One region of the Paenibacillus sp. FSL F4-0243 genome, then DNA from elsewhere that is predicted to be linked to it. Evidence: riboswitches for the same ligand, from Rfam matches in the RefSeq annotation. Region 1 holds a riboswitch; each other region holds the start of a gene.

Region 1 (5,715 bases):
GACTACTCTGCCTCCACTAGTTAACGCATATATGGAGAAATACCCAACTGCGGAGCTGAAGCTAATCACAGGCCGAACACATGAAATTGTCTCCTCTGTCAGTGAAGGAAAGTCAGATATAGGTCTGATCGCTTCCTCTATTCAAGAACCTGGACTGCGCTGTATTTCTCTGTTTGAGGATCAACTTCGACTGGTTGTTTCTGAGCATCATCCTCTGAATCAATCTGCCAAGCTAACCATGGATGATCTGTCCCGACTGCCTATGATCCTTTTCTCCAAAGGCACCTGGTACCGCCGTCTAACAGATGATCTGTTCCAGCGCTGTGGAATTGATCCAGACGTTCGGATGGAGATTGACTCCTTCGAAGCCATCGTGCGGCTGCTGCCGACAGTCAATGTGGCAGCGTTACTGCCCAAGTCTTATCTGCGTCCGCAGCTGTTAAACGGCGGTGGGCTGGTCTCTCTGCATATTAAGGAGCTGGAGCAGACTCAGCGAACTACCTGTCTGATTTACCGTGACGATGGAAGCCTGAGCACAGCGGCCCGTAGCCTCGTGCAGGTCACAGAAGAGATGTTTCTGACGGAACGAGAGAAATAGTACATACCTCTGAGTGCAACCTTAATTAAAAAAAGCCCTCCGTCCCATGTAAAGGACGGAGGGCTTATCTATTTAATCTTGGTTTACAACTTCATCCTCAAATCGATCAATACTTTCATTAGAACCAATGAGTACCATAACGTCGCCCTCACTCAAATGATCATGTGCCGTTGGAGCCACTATAATTCCACTTTCCCGGTTCAGGGCAACAATACTGCAGCCATATTTCGCTCTTGTATTTAAATCTGACAAGCTTTTCCCGTTCATGCAAGACGGAACGGTCAGCTCGACGATTTTATAATCCTTGGACAGTTCAATATAATCCAGCAAATTGGGTGTCACGAGCTGATGTGCTACACGAATGCCCATATCCCGCTCCGGAAAAATAACCCGGTCCACGCCCAGCCTGGACAACGCACGACCATGAAGGATCGAGATCGCCTTGGCTACTACTTGCTTGACTCCAATCTCTTTTAACAAAATCGCCGCCAGAATACTTCGTTCCATATTGTCGCCAATCGCTACAATCCCACAGTCAAAGTTCCGTACGCCGAGCGAGCGCATAATTCCTTCATCTGTAGCATCAGCCACTACCGCATGCGTCAGGTGATCGCTCATTTCCTCCACACGCTCCTCATGGTGATCAATGCCGAGCACCTCGTAGCCCATTTCCATCAGCTCAAGTGCAAGGCTTGAGCCAAAGCGGCCTAAACCGATTACTACAAATTGCTGTGCTTTCATTTCGGATTAACTCCTATCCAATAATTATTTTACCTTCTGGGTGCTTATACAATGGTTTACCCTGTTTAGGTCCAAGCGCATACACTAATGTTAATGGACCTAACCGACCTGCAAACATGGTCAGACAGATCAGAATCTTGCCGAAGATAGACAGTTCAGGTGTCAGCCCCATGGTTAGTCCCACCGTGGCAAAAGCTGAGGTCGTCTCAAATAATATCGCTAAGAAATTACTATCCTCTGTTGTGGACAGTAACATCGACACCGTGAGGACCAATAGCAAAGCGAGTAATGTTAACGTCAACGCTTTATAGATACGCTCCTGCGCCAATCGGTAACGGAACAGTACAACATCTTCACGTCCGCGCAGCATCGCGATTACTGCACCAATCATAATCGTAAAGGTTGTAGTCTTGACCCCGCCACCTGTTGATCCTGGAGATGCACCAATAAACATAAGAATAACCATAAAGAACTGTGAGGCTTGCCGCAGTCCGGCAATATCCACCGTATTGGCGCCAGCGGTTCGGGGCGATACCGACTGAAAGAATGCCGATAATATTTTTCCGCCGAAATTTAAATTCCCCAGTGTGCGCTGATTCGTAAATTCAAATATAAAAATAACTAAAGCGCCGATAAGAATAAGCCCTGCAGTGGTGGAGAGTACAACTTTGCTATGCAAAGATAATTTACGTTTGACACGAAACTCCACCAGATCCGACATGACAATAAAACCAATACCGCCAGAGACAATCAGAAACATCACCACGATGTTCACTAGCGGGTCATATACATAATCGGTTAAACTCCGGAAATCCCCGAAAATATCAAATCCAGCATTATTAAACATAGACACCGCATGAAATATTCCAAAATAAACGGCCTTGCCCAGTGGCATATCAAACGCCCAGCGTAAGGACAGAAGCACCGCTGCACAGCCTTCGATGACCAAAGAATAAATAAGTACTCTCCGGATCAGTCGAACAATCCCCTCCATAGAGCCTTGGTTCATTGCTTCCTGAAGGATCAGTCTATCCCGCAAGGAAATTTTGCGTTTCATCATCATGGCAAATAAGGTCGCCATTGTCATAAACCCTAAGCCACCAACCTGGATAAGCACCATAATTACGGTTTTCCCAAAAATGGTGAATGTCGTCCCGGTGTCCAGCACCACAAGTCCTGTCACACAGGTGGCCGATGTTGCAGTAAACAACGCATCAATAAAACTAACAGCATTCCCGCTGGTACTCGAAATGGGAAGCATTAGCAGCAAGGCTCCAATCAGAATGATCGATGCAAAACCAAGCACCATAATCTGAGGCGGAGAGAGCTTCAGGAACTTTGATTCAGAAACCCTGCGAAACTGTGAAGCCACTACGCTCACCCTCTTATCAAAATTTAAAGAATTCCAACAAAAAAAGCACTGGAAAACCAATGCTACCCTTGGTTCCTGCAGTAAATTAGCCTACGAGGTTAGCTGACGGATTCGGACTGTGCAGGCTGCCCTATTCGTTCCTAGAACGAAATTCACCCCTGATGAATAAAGATAACGCCTATGGCGTATACTCATCTTTTCATTACTTCTTATGGTTCCCCCGTTTTCACCTGAAATTCGGCTATATACAATTGCATACAAATTATATATGTTATTTCGATAAATCACAAAGACACTATTAATGGTGATTCATATGAAAAATGCGGTTTGGAGAGGATGTACCACTAAGAGTGCCTTTTCTCATCACTTTTCCGTGTTTTCCCTGCAATTGCATCGATTTTCATGAAAAATGAAGAAATAATCACCTTAAATTCATGGTATATATTCAGCTACCTATTCTATAATATCTCTATTACCCATAAAAAGAATATACGATGATTTTTGTAACTATCATGGCACTAATACTATAATGGAACATAACATTGTCAGTTTACAAGGAGGCGTTACATGAATCCCGTTGGCCAGCCCTTACAGCAACGTGCCCTCTCCAAGAGGCTCATCATCTCGGGCATTATCGGTCTTATTCTATTTATTATGTTTCAGATTGCTCCCTCGGTGCTAAATAGCCCTGCCGGGGAAGATACTACTGTCATCAGCAAGGCGGAAGCCCGCGACAAAGCCATATCATTCGCAGAACAAAAGCTGAACTACACCAAAGCACCAACTGATCAGTGGAATGTACTGTACGATACGGACTCTTCCTTTTATGGTTATATGTCCCGCGAGAAGCTTTTGGAGGACTATACAAAAAAGAAATTGGATCAACGATATCCTTTTGACATTTTCCGTGTAACACTTAGTCCTTCAGCGGAACAAGAGCCACTAATCTCCGTTGACCTCAATATGTATACTGGTGCAGTTGTCGCTTTCACACAAGGAGCAGAAGGATCAGGTACCGGATTACCAAACAATGTATCCACCAGTGCAAAAGAAGAGGACAAGGGTACTACCTTATCACTTGCACAAAAAGAAAATCTTGCCCGTCCCTGGCTTCAGGAATGGGATGTAAATCCCGCCAAGCTGCAAATTGAATCGAATACGGGAAACTACGGGCTCGTGTATACAGATCGTTCCGTTCAGATCGGCGAATCCTTATTACACTATTATTTCGATTTCACTGGCGAACAGGTATCCAGCTTTAAAGCAGGATTCACCGCTCCAGCCTGGCATACCTCCTATGTAAAGGACCAGACCTCTCTCGCGGAAAAGTTTACTTTATTCGGCTATGGTTTGCCTACTTTAGCTTTAGGAATTCTGGCACTCATCTACAGCATACTTAGAAGAGAACATACCTCCTTTAAGCGTGGAATATTCCTAAGCTCAGCTTATTTTGTAATCATGATGATCAGCACCTATAATATGCTCCCTGAATCCTCAGGCGAAGGACTCGAGGCTCAGATAACTTCCGTCATAATGTTCATCATTTATGCCTTATATAGCCTCCTAATGTCCTCCCTGCTCTATTTTTCTTTAGTTGGAGGGGACGGCCTATGGAAAAAAGAAGAGGGGATGAACCCATGGCCTCGTGCTAAAGAGCCTGGCTATGGAAAATATGTTCTGGACAGTATCCGGGCTGGATACGTCTGGGCATTCGTGCTGCTAGGGGTGCAGACCCTTATGTTCATCGTATTATCATTTACCTTGCAGAACTGGTCCACTACTGACGCTACTCAATCTCCTTACAACATGAGATATGCTTGGCTGCTGCCCATCGTTGCATGGCTCGCTGGTTTATCCGAGGAAGCCATTTATCGTTTTTTCGGAATTCCTATGTTGAAAAAAGTATTCCGAAGCACGTTCATTGCTTGCCTGATCACCACGCTGGTTTGGGCGTTTGGCCATACGCTGTATCCGATCTACCCCATCAGTTCCCGTCCTATTGAGCTGACCGTGATTGGTTTGCTCTTTAGCTATATTTTCCTTCGTTACGGATTTATTGCCGTCATGTTCAGTCACGTCGTGTTTGACAGCATTCTGATGGGCGCTACGCTGATCTTTATGAAGGAAAGCGTGAATGTAGGGGCTGGTATCTTCGCGATTATCATGCCGTTCATAGTCGCCTACATCGTCTATCGGTTTAATCCACCGCAGAAATCAGAACCTAAGCCGGTTGAACCTACATCTGTAATTTAAAGAAGTAACGGGTGGATAACCTATAATAAAAAAAGGTGTCACAGCAGAAAACTGCTGTGACACCTTTTTTATATTTACGTATACATCATTCCAGTATTTCGAATGCCTATGTCGCTGGCTCTTCATCCTTGAGCACCTCAAGAATTTGACTAGCCAGCTTTTCGCCTATAGAAAGTGATTTAAAATCTTCTATGGAGGCTTCTTTAATTTTCTTTAACGATCCGAAATGCTTAAGCAGCGCCTTGCGCCGCTTCTCGCCTATACCTGGTATGGAGTCCAGTTTAGAAGTAACCATGGACTTTCCACGTTGTTCACGGTGGAAGGTGATGGCGAATCTATGCACCTCATCCTGAATCCGTTGCAACAGATAAAATTCCTGACTATCCCGAGCCAAAGCGACAGGTTCTGGCGGATCTCCAACCAAAAGCTGAGCCGTCTTATGCTTATCATCCTTGACGAGACCACAGACCGGAATGAATAACCCCAGCTCGTTCTCCAGAATATCAATAGCTGAGGATATCTGCCCTTTACCACCATCGACTACGATAAGATCTGGTATCGGCAGGTTCTCTTTCAGCACCCGTTCATACCGCCGCCGGATGACCTCGCGCATCGTTCCATAATCATCCGCACCCACCACCGTACGAACCTTATATTTACGATACTCTTTTCGTGCGGGCTTGCCATCAATGAAGACAACCATCGCAGAAACCGGATTAGTCCCTTGAATATTCGAGTTATCGAACGCCTC
Region 2 (5,715 bases), 1.3 Mb from region 1:
AATTGACTATCCTGTGTACGGTCCACTGCTACCCATACTACCCAAACCTGTCTACCATTAGGTACATCTTCACGGTTCATGGAGAATTTAATCCCCTTTTCAACCTTACTCTTGGCATGCATGGCACCAATATCAATGACTGCTTCACCGCCATCAATAATGACAGGCGATACGTTATTGAGCTCTATAGAGCCCGCTCCAAAGCCTTTATGTTTACTTTTGGCATTCACAATATTTAAGGCAATCTGTTTCTTGCCCTCCGGTTGTATGTTGTCCACGAGTGCACACCCTTCCTCTTACGAATAATTTAATTTTAGCTAATAATGCGGCGATTGCAAACATATACATCCCGTAGATGCTTGTCACGGGAGGAATCACACTATGAAGTCACTGTCATTAAGGTACATCATCATCTTTGCGACCCTGGCCACCCTCGTGCTATTAGGAGGCATATGGGTCTATTCGGGGGATAACTCCACATCTTCTGTTACTAGCTTTGTTTCAAAAGAGGCCAAGTCCTCAAGCGGCATAGCTCCTGCAGCTGCACCACAACAGACACTGCCTGAAAGCGCCCCCGTTCCAGCAGAAGAGGCATTAAGTCAACGAGTTGTCGAGTATCACATCGATGTTCAGCTTGTTCCTGATACAGAAACCTTAATCGCTTCTGAGACGGTAACCTGGACACACCCCGGTGTAAAACCGGTAAGTGATCTATATTTTCATATGTATCCAAATGCTTTTGCTTCATCAGATACTACCTTTATGAAGGAGTCCGGGGGAACGCTCAGAGGTGACACCATGCCAGAGAACGGCTTCGGAAGTATGACTTTAACCGATTTGCGCACAACAGAAGGAACATCACTAATGCAAAGAGTGCAATTTGTACAACCCGATGATGGTAACGTCAACGATAAGACACTCCTAAAGGTACATCTCCCACAGCCGGTTAATGGTGGAGAAAGTGTCACGCTTAAACTCCAGTACGAGGTCCAGCTCCCCAAAATTTTTGCCCGTATGGGCGCATCAGGCAATTTCGTGATGGCTGGGCAATGGTTCCCTAAACTTAGTGTATACGAGCCTATGGGCACACGTGGGGTTAAGGAGGAAGGCTGGGATTTGCATCAGTATCACGGCACCTCTGAGTTTTACAGCGATTTTGGCATCTTTAATGTAACGATTGCGGTTCCTTCCGACTACACGGTAGCTGCGACCGGATTTCCTGTGAAGAATGCCAAGCTAAAGCAAGATCAAAAAATATATCAGTTCTACGCTGACGATGTCCATGACTTTGCGTGGGCGGCATCCCCTGATTTTACAGTAGCCGAAGAAGCCTTCTCTACGCCAGAAGTGCCTGGTGTACGGATTAAGGTGTATCTCGATCCATTACACAAAGACTTAAAGGAACGATACCTTCAGGCCGCTAAGGCAGCTCTGACCTACTTCAGCAAATGGTATGGTCCTTATCCCTACTCGACTCTGTCTATTATCGTTCCGCCTAAGGAGGGGAATGGGGCTGGAGGAATGGAGTATCCAACACTCATTACAGCGTTTGGAGCCACAGACTCTTCTCCTGACACCTCACTTGAAAGAACCGTCGTTCATGAAATTGGCCATCAATACTTTTACGGCATGGTAGCCAGCAATGAATTCGAAGAGGCTTGGCTAGATGAAAGCTTCACTTCTTATGCTGAAGACAGACTCATGGAGCAAGAATATGGCATCAAAACGAATCTCCCTCTTCAGTCCAGCTTGGTGACCAAATCAGAGCCGCTAAATTTAGAAACATGGAAATATGCCGGGGCAGAATCCTATAGCCGGAATGTGTATATTCGCGGAAAGCTAGTACTTAAGGATATTGAACGCCAAGTAGGCACTAAGGCAATGAACAGCATCATGTCCACTTACGCACGTAAATTCCGTTTCCAGCACCCCACTACGTCTGATTTTCAAAAAGTCATTGAGAAGGTAACCAAAAAATCATGGCAGCCTTATTTCGAAGATTATATTTATGGTGGTGGTGCTCCTGATTTCTCAGTAGATACGATTACGATTAAAAAGAATGGCAACAGCGATGCTCAGAGCTATGAATCCATAGTAAAGATTACAAACAAAGGGAGCCATTACGTTGACGTTCCCATTAAATTCACATTCGCCGATGGCTCTGCTACAGAGCGGGTCTGGAGCGGTGAAGGAGCAGAGACTACCTTCCAATTGTTAAGCGATAAGCTTCTGCTCTCTGCTGAGGTTGATCCTGAGCATACCATTCTGTTAGAAAACAAGCATCTTAATAACTTCAGACTGGCGGAAATAGAGCCGAAAACGCTCTCCCGCTGGACATTAAGTGTAACTAAACTAGTTGAAACCGTGCTCGGAACTCTTGTCTGGTGAGGTGAATGATTGTGAGAACATCGATAACCCGCGGCTGGCAAAGCATGAAGGAGCAATTTTATATTCTGATTCTGCTCTTCATCTACCGACTGCTCTGGGGCTACTTTATGTACGGCTTCATCCGGTCTGCTATCGTTCCAATTCTACTGCGTTATCCAGATAAAGACGCTGGAGGCAGCGGAATGGGCAGACTACTCTATTATGTCGAAGGGCAGTTCAACTTGAACACAGATCCTGCGATACGTACTTGGTTATGGATGTTCCTAGGGCTTGTTGTCTTACGACTGCTACTCTCCCCCTTCATAAGGGCAGGATTACTGCATGAACTCCATCAGGAGCGAAAAGGAGAGCGTGGCCTGTTCTTTTTTCCAGGTATGAAGCTTTATGGATTTCCAGTGTTTATCTTCAGTCTAATCGAATGGGCGCTGGCTCTACTTCCGTTATACTGGCTTGCTCCAAAAATGTACGGGCTATTCTTGTCCTCCTTTCTGAACTACTCTTTGTTACTTCATCTAGTTCCATACGTATTGGCATGGCTTATATACATCTTTATCGTGCGCCTGTTCCTTCTATATATGCAGTTTGGGTATACCAGCGGCACGGGGATGTTCTCCTCCTTATTCATTTGCTTGAAGTCGCTGATTCCGGCAATAGGAATTTCAATCATACTTGGTGCAGCAGGCCTGATCCTTTTGCTAGTGTGCGGAATAACGGGTATCTTCTGTCCTGGCCTACCAGCACTTCTTATTCGTCAACTTTCATCACTGCCCTCAACACTCTTCAAAATGTGGGGAATTTCAGCTCAATATCATCTATGGCACAGTAAAGCATTTCCACAATAATTTGAAGCATTACAGAACATAATATAAGAGTCCCGGTTCCTGAATCAGGAGCTGGGACTCTTTCGCGTTATAGACAAATTATGAGGATTTGCAAAATCGTAAAGACTTTGTTACAATAAGTCCTGTTCCATTGGTAACAAGTTTGTAATCATTTGAAACGATTTCTACATAACTTCATGTATTTGTCGTAGTCATGTCGATAAGTCACTATCTGGTGCATAAAACGCCGAATTCCTTGCACCGGGAAGTGGGGGAACCATATTTTGGGTGAATTGATCTCGCTTTGCAGTGATCATAGGGGAACCTTCTACCGAATCCTTAAGCTAACCTCACAGGCATTGGAAGGGGTACAATTTTTTTGAAGAATTTAAGAAAAGCATGCGTCGCTGCGGCGCTAGGACTTGTGATGGCGTTCTCTATTGGTGGAGGAAGTGCCTTTGCAGATTCTAAGATGGACAGTGTTATTTCAAAGACAATTGGAGTTGCCTATAAAACCGGAGGCACTAGCACTGCCGGGTTTGACTGTTCTGGATTTACTACGTATGTATTCAAGAAGGTGGGTCTTTCTTTGCCCCGTACTTCAAAAGCTCAATATAATGTCGGAACTCCTGTAGCTAAAAGTAAATTACGTTCAGGTGACCTAGTTTTCTTTAACACATTGGGCAACGGCGTATCCCATGTCGGCATTTATGTTGGAAACGGAAAATTCGCACAATCATCATCTTCATATGGCGTGACCATCACTTCACTTAGCCAATCCTACTGGGCCAATCGCTACGTTGGTGCTAAAAGAGTAATGAGTACTTCCTCATATCAAGCTATAGCCTACGATTAATACTTCCCCACAACTATAACCTCACAATTACATTATATAGACCTGGGTTTGATTATTGACTTAATCGAATCCAGGTTTTCTTTTGCCTTATTATATTCTTTACACCTCTTGAACGGACTTTAAACACTTTTATTTGATAAAAATTTCAATAAATATAAAAATTAGTTTAATATTATCGCTTACATATGCATTTTGTCTTTAAAAAAACGAATTTTTCTGCATGATTATGTTAAAAACGATTGCCAAGCGGCACTCTGTTTGTTACAATAACTGCAGTAAGATTTTAGTAACATTTTTGTAATCATTAAGTTGTTATTTACAAAGGTTTTGTCATGTATTGATTACAAGCTATTCCTAATCAACAGTATCAGCCGAGTTTCCTAACTATTAGGAAAACGGGGGAACCAACTTTGGGTGAATTGACCTCCATTTTTAGAGGGGTCATAGGGGACCTTCAACCGAACCCTTAAGCTAACCTCGTAGGCATCCGGAAGGGGTATAAACTTTTGAAGAAGAAGCTAGCAGCAGCAGTACTTAGCTTTTCCATTATTTTCACCATCGGAGCAGGAAGCGCTTTCGCGGATTCCAAAATGGATAAAGTGATCGACAAGACCATCGGAACTAAGTACGTATCCGGCGGCATCTCCACAAATGGATTTGATTGCTCCGGATTTACAATGTATGTATTTGATAAAATTGGTATAAATCTACCACACCAATCAGGTTCCCAGTATCAAATGGGTACTGCTATCTCCCAAGATGATTTAAGATCTGGAGATCTTGTATTCTTCAATACAAGTGGTAAGGGTGTCTCCCATGTCGGTATTTATGTCGGTGAAGGCAAGTTTGCACACGCATCTTCCTCACGCGGTGTAACGATTAGCTCCCTGAGTGATAGCTACTACGTGAAACGCTACATCGGTGCTAAACGAATTATGAGCACAGATGCTTATCATTCTGTTGCTTCTGAGACAGAAGATAATGATGATGTTCAATAAGTAAATCGTACATAGGCTCTTTTCCAAGATGTTGATTCTTGGGGAGGAGCTTGTTTTTTGTCTTATTTAGTATTTACCCCTCTCAGAATTTGTAAAACAATAATCCTCATAAATTTCTGAGTCGACCATGCCTTTTTTTGTATATAATTAGTTACAAGCATAAACGCCTTCGATGTCCTTATAAGGACCATAAGTATTTAAAGCTAGAAATATAAGACATTTAAAGTCCCCCCGTGAAAGGAGGTCCTTGACCTTATGATAAATCCCTCTGTTACTTTTCATGTAGCGCCTATGGAGACCAGTCACGCGGAAGAGATTTGCAACTGGGATTACACTGCCCCTTATAATATTTACGGCTGGATGCCGTGGGAGCAAATGCAGGCTCTTGGAATCGAGTTCGGTGACCCTCAGCTACGGAATGAGCAATATGTTTCCATACTAAATGGGCAAGGGATTTTGTGTGGATTCGCGCAGTTGTTTCCAATGGAAGGTGTTGTTCGCTTGGGGATTGGTATGCGCCCTGATCTATGCGGTCAAGGTCTAGGAAAAATATTCATGGATGCAATTGTGCAAGCAGCCTTGTTTCGTTATCCTGAGCGTGAGATTGATCTAGAGGTATTGACCTGGAACCAGCGGGCGATCCGAACTTACC
Region 3 (5,715 bases), 1.2 Mb from region 1:
AGATCCGGTTCACAATTATATCCATGTGCAGGATACTATTATTTGGCGACTAATAAATACAAAGGAATTTCAGCGTTTACGTCGTATTCGCCAGCTGGGTACCTCGTATCTTACTTTTCATGGCGCAGAGCATAGTCGGTTTTCTCATTCCCTAGGGGTGTACGAAATTACACGTAGAATTATTTCGCAATTTGAACGAAGCGGGTATAAGGATTGGATTCCTGAAGAAAGTCTGCTCACCTTGTGTGCGGCCTTGCTGCATGATCTGGGACACGGTCCATTTTCCCATTCTATAGAAGAAGCTTTTGAAATGAATCATGAGGATTGGACTTGTCGAATTATTCTGGAGGACACAGAGATTACTGAGATCTTGCGTGATGTGGAGGAGGATTTTCCTCGTAAAGTAGCCTCTGTAATCGCTAAAACTTATGAGCATGAAATTGTTGTAAATCTGGTTTCGAGTCCGCTAGATGCTGATCGCATGGATTATTTGCTGCGTGATGCGTACTATACAGGTGTAAACTATGGAACGATCGACATTGATCGGATTTTAAGAATGCTGCGTCCTTATAATGGTCGAATTGTTGTAAAAGAATCGGGAATGCATGCCATTGAAGATTATTTAATGTCGCGTTATCAAATGTACTGGCAAGTCTATTTTCATCCGGTGACACGCAGCTCAGAGATTATTTTGCGACAAATTTTTCGTAGAGCCAAGGAGCTTTTCCAAGAGGGGTACAATTTTAGTTTCATGATTAATCCACTGGAGGATTTGTTCCGTGGTGAGGTGACAGTGAAGCAGTATTTAATGCTGGATGAAGCACTGGTACAGACGGCTTTTATGCAGTGGACGCTTGAGAAAGATGAGCTACTAAGCGACTTGTGTACCCGTTTTATTCATCGTAAACTTTATAAATATGTTGAGGTGGAGAATCTCGATACAGAAATGATTACTGAAATTCGCAGCAGTTTTGCGGCAGCGGGACTTCACCCAGAATATGATTTGGAGATTGATTTTCCGACAGATCTGCCCTATGATGTGTTCCGTCCGGGAGAAGCTTTTGACAATAAACAAATTCTGCTGCTTGATCGGCATGATCATCTGCGGGAAATTTCAGAGGTGTCGGATATTGTGCGTTCTATTAGCGGCATTCACCGTGGAAGATATCATCTTTATTTTCCTCAGGATAAGTTAAGAAATGCGCTTACGCGATTGCCTGCTTCTATTGCAGAGATTTTTGCAAAATAATACAAGAAAATATGGGATTTTTGACAAGAAGAGTAGAAAAATAAGATATCACGGATAGCGTGAAACTTATATTGTTATATATCTAAAAAAGAACAAGGAGTGAGGGTTAAAATGTTTCTGTTTGACACACATACGCATCTGGATGCACCTCAATTCGACGAGGATCGCGAAGAAGTTATCGCTCGTGCTGTAGAAGCAGGAGTTAGCAAGATGATTAATATCGGATTTAATCGGGAGACGATTCCCTCAACGATAAAGCTGGCGGAATCTTATGATTATATTTATGCGGCAGTGGGTTGGCATCCTCAGGATGCGATTGATATGAAAGAAGGAGATCTCGATTGGATCGCTTCTCTATGCAGTCATAAAAAAGTAGTGGCTATTGGTGAAATCGGATTGGATTATTACTGGGATACTTCTCCCAAGGATGTGCAACATGAAGTTTTTCGCAAGCAAATTGGACTAGCCCGTGAATTAAATATGCCGATTTGTATTCATGATCGTGATGCACATGAGGATGTTGTACGGATTTTACGGGAGGAAAAAGCAAATGAGGTTGGAGGCGTGATGCACTCGTTCTCAGGAAGCTGGGAAACAGCTAAAATGTGCTTGAATCTTGGTTTTCATTTATCCTTTGGAGGACCCATTACGTTCAAAAATGCAAGAGTGCCAAAAGAAGTGCTTGCGCAGACACCACTAGACCGATTATTGATCGAAACCGATGCTCCATATTTGACTCCACACCCCTTCCGCGGGAAGCGAAATGAGAGCGCTCATGTGAAGCTTGTAGCAGAGGCAGCAGCTGAAATTAAAGGGTTAACATGGGAAGAATTGGCTAAAATAACGTATGCGAACGCACTGGAACGATTTGGGATTGAGTGAAAACGGGAGCAAAACAGGCGAAAAATAGAGAATGGCCGATATATTAAACTTTTTTAATATAAAAACGGCTGAATATTACAATATTTTAACCATATTTTTGCGTAAACGTGGTTGAATCGTCCTTTACAACATGCATCAAAACAGGATATCATCTTTTCAGTGATGTGAGCTGTGTTATAGTGACAGCCATTGATTCATGGATCGTCTCGCTGAGTCTCCGTATGGAGAACGGGGGAACCAATATTGACCTACCGCATGCCTGTATTTTAAATACGGTTTAGACGTGCCGTAGGACAGTATTTGATTTCTTCACGTGGTCTTTGGGGTGAATTTAAGGGCAACCGCCATGAGCGGGTGACCTGAAATAGGGCGTCTCTCTTTCGTCCGAACCCGACAGCTAACCCCGTAAGCGCAAGTAAGAGAGGCAACCTCGTGCACAAGCATTCTCTATTCTGATATTGGAGAAGCCACGAAAGAGTCCTCAGTTGAACTCTTTTTAGGCTTTTTTATTTTTGAATAAATAGAATGTTGCCCACATACTGTTATATAACAGGGGTGGGAGTAGCTGTGCCGAGCAGGCGATCCATGAGCAGGAGACGCTAAGTTATTACGTGCGTGTCCTGTGACAATCTCAAATAGTTTCGTCAAAGGAATTCAGTCCTCATGATATACAATTGACGACGGGGCTATGTAAGGAGGATGGAGAGAATGGGCGTATTCCAACCAGAAGTATCCCATGATTCGCAGTCATCCAGCAGGTCTTTCGCATTACGGTGGGAGCAAGTAAATACTCGCGTACTTTTACTTGCAGGCGTGATTTCAGTCGCTATCGCGCTACTTATTCTGCTGTACGTACACGGTCAAAGTAACAAACAATTATTTTTAGTAATAGACGGGCAAACACAGACGCTTGAAACGCGGGAAGCGCTTCTTGGTGATGTGTTGGAGAAAGAGCAAATTTCGCTGCAGCCGCATGATGAACTATCTTTAGGTCTGAGTGATGAAATAAAAGACGGTGACCGTGTCGTTATCAATCGTGCGCAGAAAATTAGTCTTACTGCGGATGGAGCAACAAAAACGTTATATACGACCGAGGACACAATTGGTAAAGCAATTGAGAAAATGGGCATTACCCTAGAAGGTCATGATAAGATTTTCCCTTCGTTAGACACCACCATTTCTGCAAACATGGAGGTTAAGATTGTTCGCATCAACAAACAGACCGTACAGCGAACAACTAACTTACCCTTCAGAGTCATCAAGACAGCAGACCCCTCCCTTACTGTGGGAACAGTTAGAGTGGCACAGGCAGGCAAACCAGGCGTCATGATTCAGCATATTGAGAAGATCTACCAAGACGGAGAACTGGCCTCTATGCGCATGATTGGTAAGGAAGTACAAACGGTAACGAAAGATAAGATTATTGCCGTTGGTACCAAAGCACTTCCTAAGCCGGCTGTAGCTAAGACTACAACAACTTCCAAATCAAACACCACTTCAAAAACGGCTAAGGTTAGCGCCAAGACTAATAATGTCACAAGCAAGGCTGGCGTAGACTTTGAGTACAAGAAGATGATTAAGAACGTCTCCATGACAGCTTATTCATCAGAAGAGCCAGGTATTGGTAACAAAACTGCTTCCGGAACACGCGTAACGGAAGGTCGTACAATTGCGGTAGACCCGAATGTAATTCCTATTGGCTGGTGGGTATATATCGAGGGGCTTGGATTCCGCCGAGCAGAAGATACTGGCGGTGCCATTAAAGGCAATAAAGTAGATGTCTATTACGATTCACTGAGCCATGTGCGTAATTTCGGTCGTAAATCACGTACCGTTTATGTGATTGGACCTGTGAAGCCGGAGTTAAACTAGGCTGAAGCTTTTGCAAATTATTCTTTGATAAGCTATAGTGATGATAACCGTTAAGGAACGCCAGATGATCATTTCGTTGATCGCAGAGCAACCGCTCATCACTTATACATTCTTTAACCAAAAGAAGAGGAGCGAAACCTCTTCTTTTTTGCTTTTTTTGGAAGGAGTCAAGAGATATGATTAAGGAATTAATTGTCGTTGAAGGTAAGAGTGATACCGTCGCTGTTAAACGCGCTGTAGAAGCAGATACGATCGAAACAGGGGGCTCGGCTGTAGACCGGACCGTAATTGCGAAGATCGCGCTTGCTATGGAGCGTAGAGGAGTGATTATCCTTACTGACCCGGATCATGCGGGTGAACGAATTCGTAAGATTGTGTCCGCAAAGGTGCCGGGCTGTAAGCATGCCTTCATTCCTGAGAAGGACGCAACCCGCAAGGGAGATATCGGTGTGGAGAACGCTTCTCCAGAGGCGATTCGTCATGCGCTGCGGAATGTACATACCTCTTTTGAAGGTGCACCTGCTTTAATTGGACTTGATGATTTAATGGCCGCTGGAATGCTTGTACACCCTCGGGCAGCTGAAAGACGTATGGCACTTGGTAATTTGCTTGGAATCGGATATTGTAATGGCAAGCAGCTGTACAAGCGGCTGGCGATGTTTGGAATTACGCGGGAGGAATTTGCCGGAGCTCTCGCCCAAATTGATCAGGGGGGCATTACTTCATGAGTGGTAGAGAGGAAATTTCGACTCCAAAACGGACGAAAGAAATTATTCAACGTTATGGATTCAAGTTCAAGAAGAGCTTAGGACAGAATTTTTTGATTGATCAAAATATATTGGACAAGATTGTTGACGCTGCTGGGCTAGATAGCGAATCAGGGGCATTGGAAATCGGTCCTGGGATTGGTGCCCTGACGGAGCGTTTGGCGCTAACCGCTGGTGCAGTGACCGCTGTGGAGATCGACCGTAGGCTGATTCCTATTTTAAGGGACGTACTTTCCCCTTATCCGCATGTTAAGGTTCGTAATGATGATGTTCTGAATGTAAATCTGCAGGAGCTGTTCAAAGAAGATTTTGCATCCGTGAACAAGGTAAGCGTAGTTGCCAATCTGCCGTATTATGTAACTACTCCGATTCTGATGAAGCTGCTCGAAGAGAAGCTTCCGCTTGATAACATTGTTGTAATGATTCAGAAAGAGGTTGCGGAGCGTATGGCCGCTTCTCCGGGAGGAAAGGAATACGGGAGTCTTAGCATTGCCGTGCAGTACTACAGCGAGCCTGAGCTCGTCTGCATTGTGCCGCGTACGGTGTTCATTCCTCAACCTAATGTGGAGTCCGCTGTAATCCGTCTAAAGGTAAGAGAGCGTCCACCGGTAGAAGTTGAGAGTGAGAAGCACTTCTTTGAGGTCGTCCAAGCTTCTTTCACACAGCGTCGCAAGACGATTGCTAACAATCTCAAGGCTCGTTACTTCCCTGAAGAGGGACGTGAGCGTCTGGAGGCTTTACTCGCAGAAGCTGGTATTGAACCAACACGTCGTGGAGAAACGTTAAGTCTAGAAGAATACGCCCGATTAAGCGGTGTTCTGTTGGCTGCTGGAATTGAATAAGCTAAAAACATAGCTAGTTATGAACCAACTGAGGCCTTTGCCCATACGATGGGGTAGAGGTGGTGGTTGTAATGAATTTAGGAGACTTGGTCGTTCGTAAATC
Region 4 (5,715 bases), 1.7 Mb from region 1:
AGAGGATCTTGGCCAAGCGGTTATGCCGATTATGATGTTAGGCTTCGTAGCATTCTATGTTCCACTATTCAGTATCTCTAATGCGGATACTCTGCTGGTTAAGGTAGCGAGTTATGTGCCTTTCACCTCTCCATTGACCATGCTGCTCCGGATTGGTGTTGGTGAAGTAGCGATCTGGCAAGTTATTGTATCATTAGCCATCCTGCTTGTTACAACGTTCATCTTTGGATGGTTGGCTGCCAAGATCTATCGCACAGGCGTATTGATGTACGGCAAACGTCCAAGTATTAAAGAGATCAGAAAAGCGATGAAGGCTTACAAGATCTAAGTGGCTTCATATAAACTTTTAAGGAGTGGTAATCATGACTAAAAGTGAACAATACAATATGATGCTTTTAATGAGTTCGGTATCTCTGGCTACGGTTAGTAGAATGCTCTCGACCAATGGGTCCACTTTAATGGATTTCACTCAGGGTGTATTGACTGGGATTGCCATGGTGGGGATGATTGCGGGATTGTGGATGTACGGAAAGGCTCGTAAGAGTAAAGCGTAATAGTAGGAAAATAGGGAAAGGAAGCCGCGGCAGATGCCGTGGCTTTTTTATTTTTTGTGTATGTATCGTAAAAGTTATTTGGAAGATAGTTGAGGGAGTTAGACAACGGATAGATTACCACTAGGCAGCAAATCCTCTTGAGCAGTCAGTTGCTCCCGCACACGCCTAAGCTGTGCTTTTAGGACAGGAACACTCTTTTGCAGAATGATGCTTATTTGAGGTAAAGATAGCTTTAGGCCATACCACATCGTTTTTATAAGCTGTTCCTCCCAAGGCAATGTCTTGGCAGACAGAAGAGACCGGCGTGCGTAATAATCGGCGCATTGTCGGATACAAGAGCGGTAAGCCTCGATAGAGAATAGCTGGCTGTCGAAGCTTTTTTGACGGAATATTTTATGAAGCTCTTTAAAAGTACGGATAGTAACCTTCTCGGCTTCTACTGATTGTTGTAACAACATGGAACTGAGCGTATAGATATCATTCGTACACTTTTGAACACACTCTGCAAATATAGTTCTACGGGGTGATTCGGAAGGTAAGGGGTCAGGCATGATAAACACGATCCTTTCAGAATGGGTTATGGGATGAACTTATAATAAAGAAAAGTAAGAAATGGATTTGTTGATAAGCTCGGCGGTATCAGGTTCTGGATAACTATGTTTTTGAAGCGCTACACTGGATGGTTTATAATATAGCCGCCCTCCTTTGGAATCTCTCCCACCAGCGACAGCTCTGTACAGACGACCTTGCTCAATGTGCCCTGCCAAGGATTTACCCTGCAGCTTGGCTTTTAAATCCTGTAAAGCACCTTGCACTAGCTCAAACTGAGTCTGATCCCACTCTGAACCATGGGTACGTACTTTATCTATCGCTTCCTCTAGCCGGCAATGGTATATCATTCTGAGAAAAGAACTCCATTTAATAAGATCGAAAGTTTTGGTATTGGCAGAGATAAGACATGCCCCCCAGCTGCTACCTCCTTTACAGGTAAGTTTCAGGATGCCATAACGGCTGTCTTGATCAGCCTCCATTCCATAGTGAATAGGCTCTGGTGAATCAAAGACGAATACTTCTATGCGAGATAGTCTTCGCTGGTCCATGACAGGTTTCTCCTCCTTAGGTTTCCAAAAGCTTAAGATTTACATGGTGAATGACGTTAGCCTTCTCTATACAGGCGAGCATTTCAGCTTCATTCTCACAGACTGCGGCATGCTCCAGCCATAGTCGGAATTTCTGTTTGCGTATAACGGATAAATGTAAGGGAAAGGTGTTGCGGGATCTCATTACGTACCAACCGACTGCAACTTCTTTCCACGGTTCCTTAAAAGCGGTGAGCCACGGAAAACGTTGGTGTGCTGACCAATCCTGCAGCTGTTGCTTTTCTCGGATATTTTTATATATTTCGTATATAATTGTTCGGTCCATACAGTATTCACAGGTAGATGGGCTGCTGAAATGGCGAAGTGATTCAATCTGCTTCTGACCAAAAGCATAGCCGACAATAGTTCTGTGATGATCCTCTTCGAACCACAACGCTCCAAAGCAAACATAATTTAGACTTATCGGCTCAAGTAGCCCTTGCTGAGTTCCCCAATAATAGTGTTTCATTCCTTTCACCCCGTCCAGCATGCTATCACCCTATAGATTCAGGTAACGCAAAAACCGCAGCAAGAGGAGGACCTCTGCTGCGGTTTTGGAATACAGGTATACACACACCTGTGCCAAAGCGTGGCGGATCAAGGGTCTCTCTCTTTACGCTTACGAGGTTAGCTGTCGGATTCGGACGGTGAGAGTCGCCCTACCTATGTGAGACTTGAACAGTCTCCTTCGGATTCACCCCAAGTAGGCCATGTGGCCTGATGGTTCCCCCGTTCCCTGCAAATGCAGGAACTCAGCGTTGAATGTATTTCGTGAAATAGATTCAACCCGAATCATACTCTTTTCAAGGTGTTTCTGTAAAAACAGAAAGTGTTCTTTTGAGCGCAATTTAAACCAAATCCTGCCTACTACGACGAAAAAGGGAACCAAATAGGTATTTATTGCGAGTTATCGGGCTTCTTCCTCGCTTAATCTCGCTTTCTTGTTTCCTTTCTTATATAGGCGATTTTTGGTGATTTCACTAATCGTGGTGAATAAAATCACATGGTATGACCGTTTTTCGCTAATGGATTGAAACTCGAGTAAACAAGAGATATAGAGAGATTGGATATCAAGTAAGCGCTATCCAATGCGAAAATAGTTTTTAATTTGCATTATTTTGGCATCAATCAGGTTTTACAATACTTCCTGCATAAGGGTATGATTACTCCTGTTTCAACAACAATCGAATATTTGATCCGCTTAATTTCCGATAAGGAAAGCGGGGGAACCAACAATCGGCAGACGATGTGAGAGTCGGAAGCCGGTTATGGGGTGAATCCTGTAGAAGATGCCAGTGAGCTCGCATCTATACAGGTAGGGCGACTCTCACCGCCCGAATCCGACAGCTAACCTCGTAAGCGTATGGAGAGAGGATGAGTGCAATGTGACCGCTAGCGAGCCACAGAGGAGAATCCTTTGTGGCTTTTTGCTGTGCTTTTTTAAGCAAAGCATTTATGGAAAACCTCACGAAGAGGTCGTTATATTCATCATTAGCGGTAGCTTTTCTTTCAAGATCAGGGTGATCAAGCTCTGATCTTACAAGCAAAGCATTTGAGGAGAATAAGAGATGACAGATCAGAATGAATATGTACTGGTATGTGCGCCAACGAAGGCAGGCGAACATTTTATTAAGCTTCTAAAATTCAGAGGCATTAAGATGGCCGGATTGACCAACAACTTGCCTGAGAAGGCCCTACTCGAAGAGATGGGGATTGAACAAGTCGTTCTAGTTGATACCCGCCATCAGAATACTTGGTTTCGCCCGCCGTTTCCGGTAGGCCGGGTATATCTGTTCGAGAGCAGCTTTACGTTATGCTGCCGTTACATTCAGATGTGCCGTACCTGGACGACACAGCCGATTTTTGTAATTACAAGCTCAATAAATCCTAGATTGGTCTATAAAAGACTTGGCGCGAGTTATGTAATCTATTCCCACAGCGGTGATGCTGATTTTCTGGTAGATAGATCACCTCATTAAGGATAAAAGAAGGAGTGCGGAAGATATGATGGATCTGTATATGGTGGCTTCGTTAGCTGTAATTTACGGGTTATTTTATGGATTTATGCGCTGGTGTGCAGGTGTAGTTGAGGATACGGGGAGGGATAAGCTGTGATTCTAGTAATCGCTGTTACCCTACTGCTGTTTATATATCTGGTTTATGCATTGATTCATCCGGAGAAATTTTAAGGAGGGGCATTCATGGGCATTTTGCAAATTGTTGCTGTAATCGTAATTCTCATCTTGCTGGTTAAGCCGATGGGCACGTATTTATATTATGTGTTTTCTAATGAACCGAACCGTACGGATCGATGGTTTGGAGGTATGGAAAAAGGAATTTTTAAGCTGATCGGCCTGAAAAAACGGGACGGTATGTCCTGGAAGAAGTATGCGCTCAGCTTTGTTTTAACGAATATCGTACTGGTTACTTTCAGCTATATCTTTCTTCGATTGCAGCGGGGTTTACCGCTAAATCCGAATGGAATTGCGGATATGGAACAGACGCTTTCGTTCAATACGGTGATTAGTTTTATGACTAATACAAACCTGCAGCATTACAGCGGGGAGACGGGACTTTCGTATTTTTCACAAATGGCTGTCATCACGATGATGATGTTCACGTCTGCAGCGAGCGGATTTTCTGTTGCGGTTGCCTTTGTCAGAGGGATCACAGGACGGAAATCAGTCGGGAACTTCTTCGAGGATTTCGTTAAAGCACATATTCGTGTATTCATTCCTCTAGCTCTGCTGGTTTCATTGGTACTGGTAGGACTACATGTGCCGCAAACACTCAAACCATCGCTTGAAGTCACTACACTAGAGGGGCAAACGCAACAAATTGCTATCGGTCCAGTAGCTTCTCTGGAATCGATCAAGCATTTGGGCACCAATGGTGGCGGCTTCTTCGGAGCCAATTCATCGCATCCTTTTGAGAACCCTAATCCACTTACGAACGTGCTAGAGATTCTCTCTATGTGGATGCTGCCAGCTGCGCTCCCTTATATGTACGGATTGTTTGCCAAGAACAAACGTCAGGGCTGGGTAATTTTTACCGCAATGATGACCTTGTTTGTTCTGCTATTAAGCCTAAACTTCTATGCTGAATCGAAAGGCAATCCGGCGATCAATGCACTAGGAATTGAATCTTCACAAGGTAGTATGGAAGGTAAAGAGGTGCGCTTCGGCATACCGCAGTCTTCCTTGTTTACTTCAGTAACAACCGCAGCTACGACAGGTAGTGTTAACAATATGCATGATACGCTGACGCCGCTGGGAGGCATTACGCCTCTTGCACTGATGATGCTCAACAATGTCTTCGGTGGTAAAGGTGTCGGACTGATCAATATGCTGATGTATGCGATTCTGGGTGTCTTCCTGTGCGGTCTCATGGTCGGCAGGACACCGGAGTTCCTCGGACGGAAAATAGAGGCCAAGGAGATGAAGCTGATTGCCATAGCGATCCTTGTGCATCCGTTCATTATCCTTGTGCCAACCGCAGCTGCGTTCCTGACCGATTTGGGGCAAGGGGCGATTACGAACACTGGATTCCATGGACTCAGCCAAGTGTTATATGAATATGTCTCTTCTGCCGCGAACAATGGTTCAGGATTTGAAGGGCTTGCAGACAATACAACTTTTTGGAATGTCACAACCGGGATTGTCATGCTGCTAGGTCGTTATGTCTCTATCATTGCAATGCTGGCGGTAGCAGGTTCTCTGCTTAAGAAGAAGCCGGTTCCTGAGACGATTGGCACGTTCCGCACAGACAATGGACTGTTTACGGGAATTCTGATTGGTACAGTAGTGATTATCGGTGCGTTGACGTTCCTGCCGGTCATTGTACTCGGCCCCATTGCAGAATATCTAACCTTACGGTAGGAAGAGGGAGAATAAGATGAGTACTGTAAAAAGAAAAAAGCTGCTGACGGGACCCATACTCCTTAGCGCTGTAAAGGATAGTTTTATAAAGCTTAACCCAGTAACGCTAATCAAAAATCCCGTCATGTTCGTGGTAGAGGTCGG

What was found. Region 1 has a riboswitch for cyclic di-AMP ahead of NSS87_RS25880 (TrkH family potassium uptake protein). Riboswitches for the same ligand answer to the same signal wherever they lie in the genome.
Region 2: it holds a riboswitch for cyclic di-AMP, as region 1 does, so the genes downstream of both, NSS87_RS00545 (C40 family peptidase) here and NSS87_RS25880 (TrkH family potassium uptake protein) in region 1, are expected to answer to the same signal.
Region 3: it holds a riboswitch for cyclic di-AMP, as region 1 does, so the genes downstream of both, NSS87_RS00190 (3D domain-containing protein) here and NSS87_RS25880 (TrkH family potassium uptake protein) in region 1, are expected to answer to the same signal.
Region 4: it holds a riboswitch for cyclic di-AMP, as region 1 does, so the genes downstream of both, NSS87_RS02670 (hypothetical protein) here and NSS87_RS25880 (TrkH family potassium uptake protein) in region 1, are expected to answer to the same signal.

What each region holds. Positions count from the first base shown of each region.
Region 1 covers NZ_CP150151.1:5,825,229-5,830,943, forward strand. The annotation lists gene NSS87_RS25870 (LysR family transcriptional regulator) at 1-598, shown strand, start outside; gene NSS87_RS25875 (TrkA family potassium uptake protein) at 671-1,339, opposite strand; gene NSS87_RS25880 (TrkH family potassium uptake protein) at 1,353-2,648, opposite strand; cyclic di-AMP (ydaO/yuaA leader) riboswitch at 2,785-2,964, opposite strand; gene NSS87_RS25885 (CPBP family intramembrane glutamic endopeptidase) at 3,279-4,964, shown strand; gene uvrC (excinuclease ABC subunit UvrC) at 5,071-5,715, opposite strand, start outside.
Region 2 covers NZ_CP150151.1:113,064-118,778, reverse strand. The annotation lists gene NSS87_RS00560 (YwhD family protein) at 1-278, opposite strand, end outside; gene NSS87_RS00555 (M1 family metallopeptidase) at 382-2,388, shown strand; gene NSS87_RS00550 (hypothetical protein) at 2,400-3,230, shown strand; cyclic di-AMP (ydaO/yuaA leader) riboswitch at 3,445-3,583, shown strand; gene NSS87_RS00545 (C40 family peptidase) at 3,637-4,065, shown strand; cyclic di-AMP (ydaO/yuaA leader) riboswitch at 4,425-4,566, shown strand; gene NSS87_RS00540 (C40 family peptidase) at 4,572-5,063, shown strand; gene NSS87_RS00535 (GNAT family N-acetyltransferase) at 5,319-5,715, shown strand, end outside.
Region 3 covers NZ_CP150151.1:39,895-45,609, forward strand. The annotation lists gene NSS87_RS00180 (HD domain-containing protein) at 1-1,249, shown strand, start outside; gene NSS87_RS00185 (TatD family hydrolase) at 1,361-2,131, shown strand; cyclic di-AMP (ydaO/yuaA leader) riboswitch at 2,329-2,558, shown strand; gene NSS87_RS00190 (3D domain-containing protein) at 2,840-4,003, shown strand; gene rnmV (ribonuclease M5) at 4,180-4,731, shown strand; gene rsmA (16S rRNA (adenine(1518)-N(6)/adenine(1519)-N(6))-dimethyltransferase RsmA) at 4,728-5,612, shown strand; gene yabG (sporulation peptidase YabG) at 5,684-5,715, shown strand, end outside.
Region 4 covers NZ_CP150151.1:593,824-599,538, forward strand. The annotation lists gene NSS87_RS02645 (ABC transporter permease) at 1-328, shown strand, start outside; gene NSS87_RS02650 (hypothetical protein) at 363-554, shown strand; gene NSS87_RS02655 (hypothetical protein) at 653-1,105, opposite strand; gene NSS87_RS02660 (hypothetical protein) at 1,145-1,654, opposite strand; gene NSS87_RS02665 (hypothetical protein) at 1,671-2,162, opposite strand; cyclic di-AMP (ydaO/yuaA leader) riboswitch at 2,296-2,461, opposite strand; cyclic di-AMP (ydaO/yuaA leader) riboswitch at 2,882-3,071, shown strand; gene NSS87_RS02670 (hypothetical protein) at 3,262-3,672, shown strand; gene kdpA (potassium-transporting ATPase subunit KdpA) at 3,895-5,571, shown strand; gene kdpB (potassium-transporting ATPase subunit KdpB) at 5,588-5,715, shown strand, end outside.